3 regions of the Marinobacterium sp. xm-m-312 genome follow, and region 2 is predicted to be linked to each of the others. Evidence: predicted binding sites of a transcription regulator. Region 2 holds the regulator's gene; each other region holds the start of a gene.
The links. The regulator LexA, encoded in region 2, represses DNA repair genes until DNA is damaged. The targets are predictions, from matches to a motif close to TACTGTNTANNTANACAGTA.
Positions count from the first base shown of each region.

Region 1: the regulator LexA is predicted to act here: its motif matches at 1,341-1,360, upstream of ruvC (crossover junction endodeoxyribonuclease RuvC).
Region 3: the regulator LexA is predicted to act here: its motif matches at 3,896-3,915, upstream of recN (DNA repair protein RecN).

Region 1 covers NZ_WBYS01000007.1:39,430-44,874, reverse strand. Annotated here, with positions in the region: gene ruvB (Holliday junction branch migration DNA helicase RuvB) at 1-114, opposite strand, end outside; gene ruvA (Holliday junction branch migration protein RuvA) at 116-748, opposite strand; gene ruvC (crossover junction endodeoxyribonuclease RuvC) at 794-1,312, opposite strand; gene aspS (aspartate--tRNA ligase) at 1,654-3,417, opposite strand; gene XMM312_RS09675 (HIT domain-containing protein) at 3,656-4,099, opposite strand; gene XMM312_RS09670 (GNAT family N-acetyltransferase) at 4,153-5,280, shown strand; gene XMM312_RS09665 (hypothetical protein) at 5,328-5,445, shown strand, end outside.
Region 2 covers NZ_WBYS01000004.1:212,751-218,195, reverse strand. Annotated here, with positions in the region: gene XMM312_RS06750 (DUF6586 family protein) at 1-149, shown strand, start outside; gene XMM312_RS06745 (thioesterase family protein) at 152-619, opposite strand; gene XMM312_RS06740 (SulA-like leucine-rich domain-containing protein) at 749-1,153, opposite strand; gene lexA (transcriptional repressor LexA) at 1,165-1,776, opposite strand; gene dinG (ATP-dependent DNA helicase DinG) at 1,928-4,045, shown strand; partial or broken gene XMM312_RS06725 (DEAD/DEAH box helicase) at 4,070-5,383, shown strand.
Region 3 covers NZ_WBYS01000005.1:185,494-190,938, reverse strand. Annotated here, with positions in the region: gene dnaJ (molecular chaperone DnaJ) at 1-1,021, opposite strand, end outside; gene dnaK (molecular chaperone DnaK) at 1,136-3,061, opposite strand; gene grpE (nucleotide exchange factor GrpE) at 3,167-3,757, opposite strand; gene recN (DNA repair protein RecN) at 3,924-5,445, shown strand, end outside.

The DNA of each region.
Region 1 (5,445 bases), on a different contig from region 2:
AACTTGCGGCTGACCTTCATAGTCTTGAAGTGTCTTAGGGCGAACCGCGCGATCATGCACCTCTTCATTGGGTGTCTTAACCGGCGATATAAAACGATCAGGTTCAATCTGCATCTTAGCTTGCCACCATCATCTTAAGTGCCTGACGAATCAACGATTCTGTATCGGCCGTCTCACCCAATTCGGTGACCGCTTTTTCAATCGCCTTAGTTGCTTGCAGCGGTTTATAACCCAATGCGACCAGTGCCGTCTCTGCATCTGCTCTGTAATCGACGGTAGGCTTCGCATCCACGATGGGCATTGCAAAATCACTCAGTTCCGCTTCAACACGGGTCGGTAGCTCAAGTCGATCCAGCTTATCCTTCATCTCGATGATTAAACGCTCAGCGGTTTTTTTACCGACACCCGGCAGACGTACCAGGGCTGTACTGTCCTCATGCTGAACCGTTCGAATGAACTCTTGGACGGAGATACCCGAAAGAATGGTCAACGCCAACTTAGGCCCCACCCCATTCACCTTGATCAGGGTTCGAAACAGAGTGCGTTCGTTTTTGTCGGCAAATCCATAAAGAAGCTGTGCATCTTCACGCACAACGAAGTGTGTATACAGCGTTACAAAGGTGCCGACATCCGGCAATTTGTAGAAGGTATTCATGGACGCTTCCAGTTCATAACCGACACCGGAAACATCTATCAGCAACTCTGGAGGTGACTTCTCTACCAATTCACCTGTTAAACGACCTATCACAATCTGACCTCAATAAAGTAACGCATTGATATTATTCGAAAGCATCTACAATCTCCATCGCCCTTTTACTGAACGACGAGTTCCCGCTGTCGCTATTAAGCCTTGACGGGTATAGGCATGACAAAGTGCGATGGCCAACCCATCAGCCGCATCGATCTGTGGCAACCCCGGAAGTGACAAAATACGTTGCACCATCATCTGGACCTGCCCCTTATCCGCAGCGCCAGTTCCAGCTACTGCCTGCTTCACCAGGCGTGCCGCATATTCATGAACCTCTACGCCTCGATTGACGGCCGCTACGATAGCTGCCCCTCTAGCCTGCCCGAGCTTAAGCGCAGAGTCAGCGTTACGAGACATAAAGACCTGCTCTATCGCACACTCTTGAGGCTGGTAGCGCTCAATCAGTTCAGAGACACCGCTAAAGACTTGGTTTAACTTATCAGGAAGGGTCGCATCTGCGATTTTGATACAACCACTGGCAACGTACTCAGCCTTATTACCCTGAGCATTGATGATGCCGTATCCGGTAATTCTTGAACCTGGGTCGATTCCCAATATCAGCATCGGTCGCCTGTCGTAGAGATTGTTTTAATGCTGTATATACTAACAGTAGTTGTGATTGAGACCAATACCTTAAACAGACAGCGGTTGACAGGCTAAAGCCAGTCACCGGAGCATTAAATTCGATTAGCAAGTCCAATCGATCGCGGTTTGGCGCGGGGCGCCAATACGCTCCTATAGTAGGACTTTGCAACGATCTCTCTGCGTAGCTCGACTGTAGGAGCGAATTTGAGCGCAGCGAAAAACCGCGATCAACTCGCATCTGCGAGTTGTAAGTCTTTCAGCATTTTCCAGAGACACAAAAAAACCGGCTTACTGCCGGTTTTTTTTAATCAAACACTCGATTAAGGTGTTTTACGCAACTTGATGTTTAGGTCACGCAGTTGAGCCGCGCTCACTTCACCCGGTGCTTCAGTCATTGGACAAGCCGCTGACTGAGTTTTAGGGAAGGCGATCACTTCACGAATCGAAGTAGAACCCGTCATCAGCATAATCAGACGGTCAAGACCAAATGCCAGACCCGCGTGTGGTGGCGCACCAAACTTAAGCGCGTTCAATAGGAATCCAAACTTCTCGTCCGCCTCTTCATCACTGATACCCAGTACTTTGAAGACCGCTTTCTGCATCTCTTGATCGTGGATACGAACCGAACCACCACCAAGCTCACAACCGTTAAGAACCATGTCGTAGGCACGTGACAGCTGACCTTCAGGCTGAGCAATCAACTCTTCTGGTGAACAGCTCGGTGCTGTGAATGGGTGGTGAAGCGCTGTCATGCTGCCATCGGAGTTCTCTTCGAACATTGGGAAGTCGACAACCCATAGTGGCGCCCACTCACGCTCAAGCATGTTAAGGTCTTCACCCACTTTGATACGCAGCGCACCCAAGGCTTCGTTAACGATGTTGGCTTTATCCGCACCGAAGAAGACAAGATCACCATCTTTCGCTTCAAGGCGCTCCATAATCTGCAGCGCAATCTCTGCACCCAAGAACTTAACGATTGGAGACTGAAGGCCTTCAGCGCCAGCCGCTAGATCATTCACTTTGATCCACGCCAAACCTTTCGCACCGTAGATTGATACATACTTAGTGTACTCATCAATCTGCTTACGAGTCAGCTCAGAACCGCCCGGTACTTTAAGAGCCGCGACGCGACCTTTTGGATCCGTTGCTGGGCCAGCAAACACTTTAAAGTCGACACTTGCGACCAGATCTGCAACATCAACCAGCTCCATAGGAATGCGCAGATCTGGCTTATCAGAACCAAAACGCTGCATCGCCTCAGAGTATGGCATGTGCGGGAACTCGCCTAGATCGATGTTCAATTGATCTTTGAACAGCCCACGGATCATGTTTTCAGTGATTGCCATCACCTCGTGTTCATCAAGGAACGAGGTCTCGATATCGATCTGAGTGAACTCTGGCTGACGATCCGCACGCAAATCTTCGTCACGGAAACACTTAGCAATTTGGTAGTAGCGATCAAAGCCAGAGACCATAAGGAGCTGTTTAAATAGCTGTGGTGACTGAGGCAGTGCAAAGAAGCTACCTTCATGAGTACGGCTTGGAACTAGGTAGTCACGAGCACCCTCTGGGGTGGCACGAGTCAGGATCGGCGTTTCGATATCTAGGAAACCTTGATCTTCAAGGTAAGCACGAACCTGGTGAGTCACTTTAGAGCGGAAACGAAGCTTCTCTTGAATCTCTGGACGGCGGAGATCGACGTAGCGGTGACGAAGACGAACATCTTCACCCACTTGCTGGTGCTCATCCAACTGAAAAGGAGGAGTTTCAGCCTTGTTCAGGATGATCAGCTCTTTACCCAGCACCTCGATAGCACCCGTTGGCATATCCGGGTTGGTAGTACCCTCTGGCCGAGCACGAACAAGGCCTTTAACCTCAACTACGAACTCGTTACGGCAGCTATCCGCCAACGCGAAACTCTCTTCGCGATCTGGATCAAACACAACCTGTGTCAAACCCTCACGATCACGAAGATCTAGGAAGATTACGCCACCGTGGTCACGACGACGGTGCACCCAACCTGCCAGGGTAATTTCTTGTCCAATATGTTCTTCACGAAGATCGCCGCAATAGTGGCTGCGCATAACTCTGCTGTCCTATCTACTAAAACCCGCTGAAACGAGTATTAACTAAAATGGTTAGGCCTATGGCCGAAAGGCGGGAATTATACCTGAATTAACAGGCTATTACAGGGCAATTTTTGGTATTTCAAAGAGTATCTTGTGGATTCTAGAGCGGGTGACAGGCTTAAGGCCTGTCACCTTTGGGACGTCAAACTATCTACGAAGAGCGGTAACTGGTTTTCAACCTGTCAAACGCTGATTATACCGCTCTAAACTCAACTTCACCGGTTAACAAGGCATCCAAACGCTCTTTGACAGAGGCTAGCTCATCTGAGCTGTAAGGCTGTGCTGGCACTTTCCCCCAGACTGGTCCTGGCCAAGCAGGATCACTCTCTAACCGGGCGATAACATGTATATGCAATTGGGAAACCATGTTACCTAGATTCGCAACATTCATCTTTTTGGCCGCGAAGATATCGGATAACGCTTGAGCCAGTGCACTGGTCTCCAGCAGCATCTGCTGTTGATCCTCTGCACTGAGATGGTAGATCTCTGTCATACCCGCACGACGAGGTACAAGAATCAGCCAAGGATATTGGCTATCATTCATCAGCAAAACCGAAGAGAGCGGGAAATCACCCAACTTAATCGTATCCGCAGCAAGTTGAGCATCTAACTGAAATTCGAGTTCTAGTTCATCCATTTCTATATACTCCTCGTAACGACCTAACCTTTTCTTAAATATAGACCAAGCAGATGGAAATTAGGACTCATCAATCCATTAATAGTATTGATAAGCATCGTTGGAATGAACTTAAGGATTCCGACTATCCCTTTCTGCGTCATGAATTCTTGGCCGCGATGGAACATTCAGGGTCTGTTTCGACGGAACAGGGTTGGCAACCCTGTCACTTAGAATTAATTGAGGAGGGTGAGACGATTATCTATCTCCCTCTCTATATTAAATACCACTCTTGGGGTGAGTATGTTTTTGATCAGAGTTGGGCAAACGCTTTCCATCAATCCGGCTTAAACTACTATCCAAAGCTTCTAAGCGCAGTCCCTTTTACGCCATCAACCGGCCCGAGATGGGTAGGTAAACTGAAAGCTGAAGAGTCTCTACAGAGAATATCCCAAGCGATTAAAACCTTTGCTAGCGAGTACAAATTAGAGAGCTGGCACCTTCTCTTTCCAAACGACTCATCGATAAAAAGCGCTCTGCCTAGGGATTTGTTAATCAGAAGCGGACTGCAGTATCAGTGGTTTAATAGAGATTATCGTGACTTTAACCACTTCCTAGAAGGGCTCACTTCTCGAAAACGCAAAGAGCTGCGTAAAGAGCGCGAAAAAACCGAGGCGTTTAAATTCATTCACCTCTCAGGTTCAGATATTACCCAAGATCAACTTCAGCAGTTTTACGAACTCTACTCACTCACCTACCTTAAACGGGGACGTGAGCCCTACCTAAATGAGAGTTTCTTTACCGAATTAGTGCACACCATGCCCGAGCAGATGCTGTTTGTCTTTGCACAACTTGACGGAAAAATCGTTGCGGGCGCCCTATCCTTCCATGACAGCAGTACGCTCTATGGTCGCTATTGGGGCTGTTATGAAGAGTATGACGCGCTGCACTTCGAGACCTGCTACTACCAGGGGATCGACTACTGCATTGCACGACAGCTCAAGCGCTTTGACTCAGGTGCACAGGGAGAACATAAGATTAAGCGCGGTTTTGAACCTATATTTACTCACTCTGTACATTGGGTTAATCACCCAGAATTTCACAAAGCGATCGCTAACTTCGTTGATGAGGAGCGGGACTATCTGTCATCACAAAAATCTTACTTATCTGAAAGACTTCCGTTTAAGAACACAGATTTATAGTCTACTCTTATGAAAAGATTCCAGACAATCCATTTAACGGACTAAACATGACACTGCTCAACCAGCTCAAAGACGCTTATCTTATTCGTGACCTTGTAGAAGGAAAGATACGTTACTTTTGGGAATTCCCCTCTGGAGAGCGCGCCAGCGAACTACTGGTCTCTT
Region 2 (5,445 bases):
AAGAGAGCGCTAGCCAATCTGACATAGCAATTATAGATTTGGCCAAAGAATCGAGCCTTGAGGAGCAACTGGAGACTGAGTTGCAGGGGTGGTTTGAGCAGTTACGAGCGATGATCCTAAGACATCGCTCTAACGCGCAAGAGTGGTAAACTCAGTTCATTCCTTTCGTTTCAACACCCTTCACAAAAAGATGATCATTTAGATAGTGTCCTGTTGCATCACCAAGAGGGGCTGATTTGCGACTGCTCACATCCATCTGAACAATGGTCGTCTCTGCCGTCGCGACACAGACATCATCTTGGAATAGCACCTGGTAGAGTCCAAATGAGCTGGTACCCACGCGAGTTACACCGGTGCCAATATCCAGACGTCCTGGCCAAGTGATCTCACCTAGAAAGTTCAAATGCAGACTGGCAATGACAAATTCGCAATTGTCATTGGCGAGTGGGTCTTTTGGATCGTAGAGAAATTCGACACGGCCTGTCTCTAGGTAGGTACTGAATGCGGCATTGTTCACGTGGCCCTGACGATCGGTATCGGCATAACGGATCTTATCAAATGTTTGGATAGGGAAGTCGGTTAACTGATACGGCTGCTGATTTGGCTTGTGCGATCCCACACTATTCTCCTTGTAAGTGGTACTCCTCTATTGAGCCTATGATGGTTCAGGGTCTGATTCAAGCTAAATAAAAAAGCCGCTCAAAGAGCGGCTATGGGGGTCTTTGCTACAACGCAGCAAAGGGGGAGGCTAAATTTTTTTACGTACCAATAGACACTCTGTTTCGCTAGAGATCTGAGTGCGTTTCAGTTGGCTGACTAACGCGTCATCGGCAGGGTCATTGTGCCAGCAGATCAGTGTGTGACAGGTTCCCGCTTGCAGTGCGCGCTGAGCAAGTTTGTCTAAACCATGGCGCTTATCACGACGAAGTATCCACACTTTTTTGAGGTCGACACCTGCATCCGCCAGCACCTGCTTAGTCAAAGATTTTGGCGGCTCTAACATAACCAGCCAGCTCTCTTTTTGACTTAATGCGGCAAGCATCGGCAGAAGCATGGTGTTCAGATTTACCTGTGAGGTGTGCTGAACCAGCTCAGTCAAAACCAGTGGTTTAAGACCCGCATCATTCTGTGCAAATTGATTGTAAGCAATCATGGTGATTACCTTTAAAAGTCATTCTGTTGACGAATTACGCCAACACCCAAGCCTTCGATGGTTAACTGCTCTTCACGAAGATCAACTTTAATCGGGTCGAACTCTTCGTTCTCTGCTATCAAGTAGACCATGTGACCATCGCGGTGGAATCGTTTTACCGTGACATCTTCACCGACACGAGCAACGACTATCTGACCCTCACGTGCTTCACGTGTTTGGTGAACTGCTAAAAGATCACCATCCATAATGCCGATGTCTTTCATACTCATGCCGCGGACACGGAGTAGGTAGTCTGCTCTTGGGCGAAAGAAGTCTGAACTGATGGTGCAGTAATCATCGATGTGTTGTTCTGCGAGGATGGGTTCACCTGCGGCAACTTGACCGATGATCGCTAGGCCCTCTTGCTCCTCCTCTTCACCGACGATACGGATACCGCGAGAGGTGCCAGGGATCATCTCAATGGCCCCTTTACGTGCTAAGGCCTTTAGGTGCTCCTCTGCTGCATTGGCAGATTTAAACCCTAGATCGCGAGCAATATCGACGCGTGTAGGTGGAAATCCTGTTTCATCAATATGGCGACGGATGCAATCAAGCACCTCTTCTTGACGATTTGTAAGCTTCATAAACGCCCCCTATGACAGTACTGATTGGAATTTAAATGACTGTCTGTTTATTCAGTATTTGTATTTTTATACAGTATTTTAAATGTCGTCAAGTTTTTTCTGTTTGTATATCCAGTATTTTTGTATGATGGCCAACTAATTCGGAGGCGATGTGCTTAACAAAGAGACCCAAACCACCATACAGACAGCTTATCGCGCATTTCTAAATGCTCGCGATTTAAAGGCTCGTTATGCACAAAAGCATATGATTGCAGCGGTCGCACGGCAGTTGGGTGGTATCTTGTCGGACGATGCGGGTCAGCGTCTGGGTGAAAATCATCTGGTCGCCGTAGAGGCTGGAACGGGCACCGGTAAAACCATTGCTTACCTGCTGGCCGCACTTCCAATAGCGCAGGCTAAAGGTAAAACGCTGATCATTTCCACTGCTACCGTTGCACTTCAGGAACAGCTCTTATTGAAAGATCTTCCTGAGTTGGCTGAGCACGCTGGTATTGAATTTAAGTACGAAATTGCCAAAGGGCGTCGGCGCTACCTCTGTGTTAGCCGATTAGAGTCTCTTCTTAGTAATCAGCAGGATCTTTCACAGTCAGCCCTGTTTGAAGATGAGTTGGCCCAAGTGTTGGGGCCTGAACAGATCAAAGAGTACAGCGGCCTGTTGGATGAGTTTGCCAGTGGTCGTTGGAAGGGTGATCGTGATGAGCTAGAGCGCAACCTGGATGATGAGACCTGGATGCCGCTTACCTCAGACCATATGCAGTGTACCAATCGTCGCTGTGCGCATTTCAACGCCTGTCCGTTTTATCGTGCTAGGGCCGATATTGAGACAACCGATCTCTTGGTGGTCAACCACGATCTTGTACTGGCTGACTTGGCGTTAGGCGGTGGTGCGATTCTTCCTGAACCGGCCGATTCAATCTACATATTTGATGAGGCGCATCATCTGGGTGATAAGGCGACTAACCACTTCGCGCTCTCTATGCGAGTTAAAGCGAGTGAAAAGGCCTTCAAAACCCTGGAGCGTCAGTTAAAAGGGCTGTTGGATGAAGCGGATTCTGCATTGGTTTTGCAAGATCCAATCAGTCGTATTCAATCCAGTCTCAATGTGGTTCAGGGGCATTTGCAGCGTCTGGACGATCTAGTCTCTGAACAGTTTTTGCCACTCCCGGTGGATGAGCGCAGGTTGCGCTACCCGCAAGGCAGGGTACCCGACAGTTTGGCTAGCCTGACACGTGAATTGGCTCAGTTTTTATCACAGGTTGATCCTCAGTTAGAGAAGATTATTAATGCCCTTAAAGGGGCGATGGAAGATGAAGAGTCTGCACTCGATAAGGGTGTAGGGGAGCGCTGGTTGCCACCGCTAAGTACCCAGTTTAGCCGTGTCCAGAAGATGATGTGGCTGTGTAGAAGTTTTTCGCAAGATATTGAAAATGAAGAGGATAAAGTTGCAAGGTGGTTGGTTCGTCATGAGTCTGAAGCGGGTCGCGATATTGAACTTCACAGCGCCCCTGTCTCCGCTCAAAACCATCTTCAAGATCTGCTCTGGGATCAGTGTTACGGTGCGGTTTTAACCTCAGCAACGCTAACGGCCCTTGGGCGGTTTGATTCCCTCTTTACTCAATTGGGTCTCCCTTTGGATACGCCAGCACTGCGAATGCCTAGTCCTTTTGACTACGCCAATAAGGCCGTTTTGCATGTCCCGAAAATGAAGTTCGATCCTTCAAAAGCGGATCTTCATACCGAAGAGGTTGCTGATTGGCTTAACCGAGAGTTACCCAATTTAACCTCTGTATTGGTTCTGTTTACCTCTTGGCGCCAAATGCGTCGAGTCGAGGAGTTAATCGATACCAAGCTGCTGTCACGGTTAACCGTTCAAGGTGAGCTCAGTAAGCAAGCGATGCTGGTAGAGCACAAAGCAAGAATTGATCGTGACGAACCCAGTGTTATTTTTGGTTTGGCGTCGTTTGCAGAGGGTGTAGATCTACCCGGTCACTACCTAAAAGATGTTATCATTACCAAGTTGCCTTTTAGTGTTCCAGATGATCCTGTGGATGCGACCTTGGCTGAGTGGATAGAAGCCCGCGGTGGTAACCCTTTCATGGAGATAAGTGTACCCGCAGCCTCTATCAAACTAACTCAAGCGGCAGGCAGATTACTGCGTACGGAGAATGATTCCGGTCGTGTTGTTTTACTTGATAGGCGTGTCGTGACACGTCGTTATGGACAGCAGTTGATCGATGCGCTTCCTCCTTTTGCGCGCCATTTTGAATGATCTATTGATTGAGAGATCCCGGTTTTGACTACAGATACCAACCCAGAACAGCAACAAGATAACCAAGATTCAAATGATAAGCGCCGTCGCACCCAGCGTCGTCGTCCCCGCAAAAGCCGTGACGACAAACCTCGTCGCTCACAAGAGTGGAACCTTGATCAGTTTGTTGTAGAGCCTCAAGAGGGTAAGGATCGTTTCCACGATTTCTACCTGCCAGATTCATTGATGCGTGGTATTCATGAACTTGGCTTTGAGTACGCAACTCCGATTCAAGCGGCAACGATTAAGCCTGCACTGCAAGGCCGTGACATCATTGGTAAGGCTCAGACCGGTACCGGTAAAACTGCGGCTTTTCTAATCGGGATCATTACCGATCTTCTCGACTTCAAGTTGGATGTTGAACCGCGCAAGGGTGAACCCCGTGCATTGATTATTGCACCGACACGAGAGTTGGCTCTGCAAATTGCAGCCGATGCTGAAGGTCTATGTAAATACACCGGTTTAAGCATCGTCTCGCTGGTAGGTGGCATGGATTATGACGTGCAGCGCGCAGCACTCGCCAAAGCGCCTGTCGATATTTTGGTCGCGACACCGGGTCGCTTAATCGACTTCGTCAGAAATCAGGATATTGATCTCTACAACGTAGAGGTGTTGGTGCTGGATGAGGCTGATCGTATGTTGAGCATGGGCTTCATCCCAGATGTACGTACCATCATTCGTTCAACACCGCGTAAGGGCGCTGAGCGTCAAACGCTGCTCTACAGTGCGACCTTTACCGATGAGATTATGCGTTTGGCGGCGCAGTGGACGCGTGATCCGGTCACGATTGAGATCGAATCAGAGCATCAAACTACGGATAACGTTTCTCAAACGGTATTTCTTGTCTCCAGTGATGAGAAGTACAACTTGCTGCGTAACTACTTACGTATCAATGGCGTCGAGAAAGCGATCGTATTCTGTAACCGTCGTCATGAGACGCGTAAGTTGGCAGAGCGTCTAGAGAAAGACGGTGTCAAAGCGGCCATGATGTCGGGTGAGATCCCACAGAACAAACGCATCAAAACCCTAGAGGGTTTCCGCAGTGGCAAGATCGAAGTCCTAGTGGCTACCGACGTTGCTGGTCGCGGTATACACATTGATGGTGTGAGCCATGTTGTGAACTATCAGCTTCCTGAAGATGCGGATGACTATGTTCACCGTATTGGTCGAACCGGCCGTGCAGGCGCTACCGGTGAATCAATCTGTTTTGCCTGTGAAGACGATTCGTTCCTTATCCCAGACATTGAGTCGATGACCGGTGTTAAATTGAACTGTATCCACCCTGATGCTGAATTGCTGGTTGATCCAAACAGTGTTGTAGTGGAAGAGGCTGTTGAAACAGAGTCGACCGAATTGGAAGC
Region 3 (5,445 bases), on a different contig from region 2:
CTTTCTGACGTGAAGTGAGGCTGACTGGGGTTTCAACAACCGCACGAACCATCAAATCACCCAAGGCGCCACCACGCACCGGCTTGACACCCTTGCCACGCAGACGGAACATCTTACCCGTCTGTGTCTCTGCCGGGATCTTCAGTTTAACCTGACCATCCAGTGTTGGCACGTTTAGTTCACCACCCAACGCGGCATCGACAAAGCTGATCGGTACTTCACAGTAGAGATTAGCACCGTCGCGTTCAAAAATCGGGTGATCTTTAACACTCACCTGAACATAGAGATCGCCTGAAGGGCCACCGTGTGCTCCCGCTTCGCCCTCGCCTGAAAGACGAATACGATCACCAGTATCAACACCCGCTGGAATCTTAACTTCCAACGTCTTGGTCTTCTGCGTGCGACCCTGGCCATGACAGACATTACAAGGATCAGAGATCACTTTGCCTTCGCCATGACAGGTTGGACAGGTCTGCTGAACCGCAAAGAAACCTTGCTGCATACGGACCTGACCGGCACCACCACAGGTACCACAGGTCTTAGCCGTAGTACCCTTCTTAGCACCGCTACCATCACAGGTTTCACAAGAGACGTAGGTTGGAACTTTTAGCGTCTTTTCACAACCGCGAACGGCCTCTTCAAGACTCAAATCGAGGTTGTAACGCAGATCGGCACCGCGACGCACGCTGGAACGACCGCGACCACGACCACCGCCGCCACCGAACATGTCGCCAAAGACATCGCCAAAGATATCTGAGAAGCCACCTTCAAAGCCGCCGCCCATACCACCTTGGCCACCCAACCCAGCATGACCATACTGATCGTAGGCCGCTTTCTTCTGCGCATCCGACAGTACTTCGTACGCTTCGCTGATCTCTTTAAACTTGAGTTCAGCCGCCTCGTCATCCGGGTTGCGGTCAGGGTGATACTTCATCGCTAAGCGACGGTAAGCCTTTTTGATGTCACGGTCAGATGCATCACGAGAGACACCTAAGAGTTCATAATAATCTTGCTTGCTCATACTGCGTGTAAACCTGTAATTACGCTATCGTGAATATGACAACGCGGGAGTAAAGACCCCCGCGCTGACACACGATTTTGTGAGAGTCTTAACTCTCGTTATTGCTTGCTAAGCTTACTTCTTGTCGTCTTTGACTTCTTCAAACTCAGCATCAACAACGTCATCGCCTGCATCGCGAGCTGCTTCCGCTTCAGCGCCTTGGCCAGCTTCTGCTTGTTGTGCAGCCTCTGCATACATCTTCTGAGCAACACCCGAAACCGCTTCTGTTAGCGCTTCAGTTTTTGCTGTGATCTCTGCAGTGTCAGAGCCTTTCAACGCCTCTTCAAGTGCAGTGATGGCTGCTTCGATGTTCGATTTCTCTTCATCAGAAGCCTTATCACCCGCATCTTCTAGCGTCTTACGTGCTGTGTGAACCATGGCATCACCTTGGTTACGAGCTGCCGTTAGCTCTTCAAACTTCTTATCTTCTTCAGCGTGCGCTTCGGCATCCTGAACCATCTTCTCGACTTCGTCATCGCTTAGACCAGAAGAGGCTTTAATAACGATCGACTGCTCTTTGCCAGTCGCCTGGTCTTTAGCAGAGACGTTTAGGATACCGTTAGCATCGATATCGAAGGTTACTTCGATCTGTGGCATGCCACGTGGTGCTGGTGGGATATCCGCAAGGTCGAAACGGCCCAGCGACTTGTTCTGAGTCGCTTGCTTACGCTCACCCTGAACAACGTGAATGGTTACCGCTGTCTGGTTGTCTTCCGCTGTCGAGAAGGTCTGAGACTTACGCGTAGGGATCGTCGTGTTCTTGTCGATCAATGGTGTAGCAACGCCACCCATGGTTTCGATACCTAGAGTCAGTGGTGTTACGTCCAGTAGAAGAACGTCTTTCACATCACCTGACAGTACCGCACCCTGAAGCGCAGCACCCATCGCTACCGCTTCGTCTGGGTTAACGTCTTTACGTGGCTCTTTACCGAAGAACTCAGCCACTTTCGCCTGCACCATTGGCATACGAGTCTGACCACCGACGAGGATAACGTCGTCGATTTCAGAAGCGGATAGGCCAGCATCTTGCAGTGCAATGCGACATGGCTCAAGTGAACGTTGTACAAGATCTTCAACCAGTGACTCTAGCTTCGAACGAGACAGTTTAACGTTCAAGTGCTTAGGACCTGTTGCATCCGCTGTGATGTATGGCAGGTTAACGTCAGTAGACTGTGCCGATGATAGCTCAACTTTCGCTTTCTCACCCGCCTCTTTTAGACGCTGTAGCGCTAGCGGATCGTTATGTAGATCGATGCCAGACTCTTTCTTGAACTCGTCTGCTAGGTAGTTGATAACCGCAAGGTCGAAGTCTTCACCACCTAGGAATGTATCACCGTTGGTTGCAAGTACTTCAAACTGGTGCTCGCCATCAACGTCTGCAATTTCGATGATCGAGATATCGAAAGTACCACCACCTAGGTCGTACACTGCGATCGTGCGATCGCCGGCAGCTTTATCCATGCCATACGCAAGAGCTGCAGCGGTTGGCTCGTTGATGATACGTTTAACTTCTAAGCCTGCGATACGACCCGCATCTTTTGTTGCTTGACGCTGAGAGTCGTTGAAGTAAGCAGGAACCGTGATAACCGCTTCCGTTACCGATTCGCCTAGGTAATCTTCAGCAGTCTTCTTCATCTTCTTAAGAACTTCTGCAGAGATCTGAGGCGGTGCTAGCTTCTCGCCTTTTACCTCAACCCACGCATCGCCATTGTCCGCTTTAGCGATGTTGTAAGGCACCATTTTGATGTCTTTCTGTACAACATCGTCTTCAAAACGACGACCGATTAGACGCTTGATCGCAAATAGAGTGTTGTCTGGGTTAGTAACTGCCTGACGTTTCGCCGACTGACCAACCAGAGTTTCGCCTTCTGCTGAGTAGGCAATGATCGACGGAGTGGTGCGATCGCCTTCAGCGTTCTCAATAACTTTAGTTTTATCGCCTTCAAGTACTGCTACACACGAGTTGGTAGTACCTAGGTCAATACCGATGATTTTACCCATGTTTAAATCTCCTAATGACACCGCGTTGGGTGCTTAAAACTGTTTTACCTTAACCCCTATATGGGTGTGGTCTTTCAAATATCAAGTCTGGTTTATAAAAAGGTCTTAACCTTTAGCGACCATCACCATCGCAGGACGAACTAAGCGACCATTAAGTAGGTAGCCCTTCTGCATCACCGCAATAACAGAGTTTGGTGCTGCACCTTCCGCTTCAACCATCGACATCGCTTGATGGTGCTCTGGGTTGAACGCCTCACCCTCTGGGTTGATCACTTCTAGATTGAATTTAGCAACGCCATCGATGAACATTTTGTGCGTCATCTCAACGCCTTCACGAAGCGGTTTAACCACCTCATCTTCAACCTGGCTCGCTTCAATAGCGCGCTCTAGACTGTCGATGACCGGCAATAGCTCTTCGGCAAATTTTTCAACAGCGAACTTACGCGCTTTATCCACCTCAACCTCAGCACGACGGCGCTGGTTAGCGATCTCCGCTTGGGCACGAGGTTCAAGCTCTGCCAGCTGTTTTTGCAGCTCAGCAATCGTCGCATTCGCCGCGGCTAGCTCTTCTTGAAGGGATTCAACGGTTAGCTCTTTCGTCTCAACCACTTCAGGCTCTACAAGATTCTCTTCAGCCGTCTCGTCGACTTGACTCTCTTCAACCTGATCTTGGTGTGTCTGATCTTCATTCGCCATGGTATTATCTCCAGAATCATTCAATCTTGTCTCCTATGTGGTATCGGCCAACTGAAATTCAACCCTTCCGCGCGCTTTTTTGACCTAAGGCTGCACTTTTCTATTGCCTAATCCACAAATATTGGTTAAAAACACAGTAACTGTATATCTAAACAGGTATTGAGCCATGTTAACGCTACTCAGCATTCGAAACTTTGCGATCGTCTCGACACTCGACCTAGAACTAAAATCGGGCATGACCGTCGTCAGCGGTGAGACCGGTGCCGGCAAATCGATCATGCTTGATGCACTGGGATTAGCCTTAGGCAAACGTGCAGAAGCCGACTCGGTTCGAGAAGGGGCGAAACGAGCTGAGATTAGCGCCGCGTTCGATATACACGCACTACCCGAAGCGAAACGCTGGTTAGAGGCGAATGAGCTAGAGTCGGAAGAGATTAACGAGTGTATTTTACGCCGTACACTGAGTGCCGACGGTCGCAGCCGTAGCTATATCAATGGCCACCCCTGCCCACTGAACCGCGTCAAAGAGCTGGGTGAGCTGCTTGTCGATATACACGGCCAGCACGAACACCAACGCCTATTAAAGCGTGATTTTCACCGCACCCTGCTAGACAACTACGCCAAAGCCAATGAGACAGCACTGGAAGTACGCAAACTCTTTACCCAGTGGCAATCAAAGCAGAGCGAGTTGAAACGCCTTCAAGACATGAGTGAAGAGGCGAATGCGCAACTGCAACTGTTGAGCTATCAAACGGAAGAGCTCAACCGTTTAGACCCTCAAACAGGCGAAGTGCAAGCCTTAGAAGAGGAGCAGAGGATACTCTCCAACGCAGGTGCAATACTTAACAGTGGCCAACAGATCCAGATGCTTCTTAGCGAGGGTGAAGAGAGCAACGCCACAGCGGTACTCAACCAAGCACTGCATCTACTCAGTGACATCGAAGCGGACTCACCTGCACTGCTGCAGACCGCCGAGATGCTAAACGCTGCTCTGATTCAAGTGGAAGAGGCCGAACGCGAGTTGAGCCATTTTGTTCAACGAGTTGAGTTGGACCCTGAGCGCTTACAAGAGGTGGAAGATCGCTTAACCAGCATCTACGATCTAGCCAGGAAACACCGCATTGCGCCAGAGCAGTTACCGGAATTAAAAGACCAACTAAATACTGAACTCGACTCTTTGGCTCATGTCGATGAGAACTTAGAGCAACTCGAATCCGAGGTTGCTACGGCTAATGCCGCATTGATTGAGAAAGCTCGCCAACTCAGCAAACTACGCAGCAAAGCAGCCAAACAGCTTGATAAAGAGGTGAATGAACAACTTGCCATGCTGGGCATGAACAGCGCGCGTTTCACAGCCAGTTTGAGTGATATCGATCCTAAATACATTACGGCTCAGGGCTTGGAAGAGATTGAGTTCCTGATCAATACCAATCAGGGCCAAACCGCAAAACCGCTGGCCAAAATTGCCTCGGGTGGTGAACTGTCACGAATTAGCCTTGCGATTCAAGTTGTAACGGCTAAGACGACTGACACCCCGACACTCATTTTTGACGAAGTCGATGTCGGTATTGGCGGAGGCATTGCCGAAGTCGTTGGCCGACTGTTACGTCATTTGAGTGAACGAGCACAGATTCTATGTGTCACACACCAACCTCAGGTGGCTTCACAAGGAACCCAACACCTGTTTG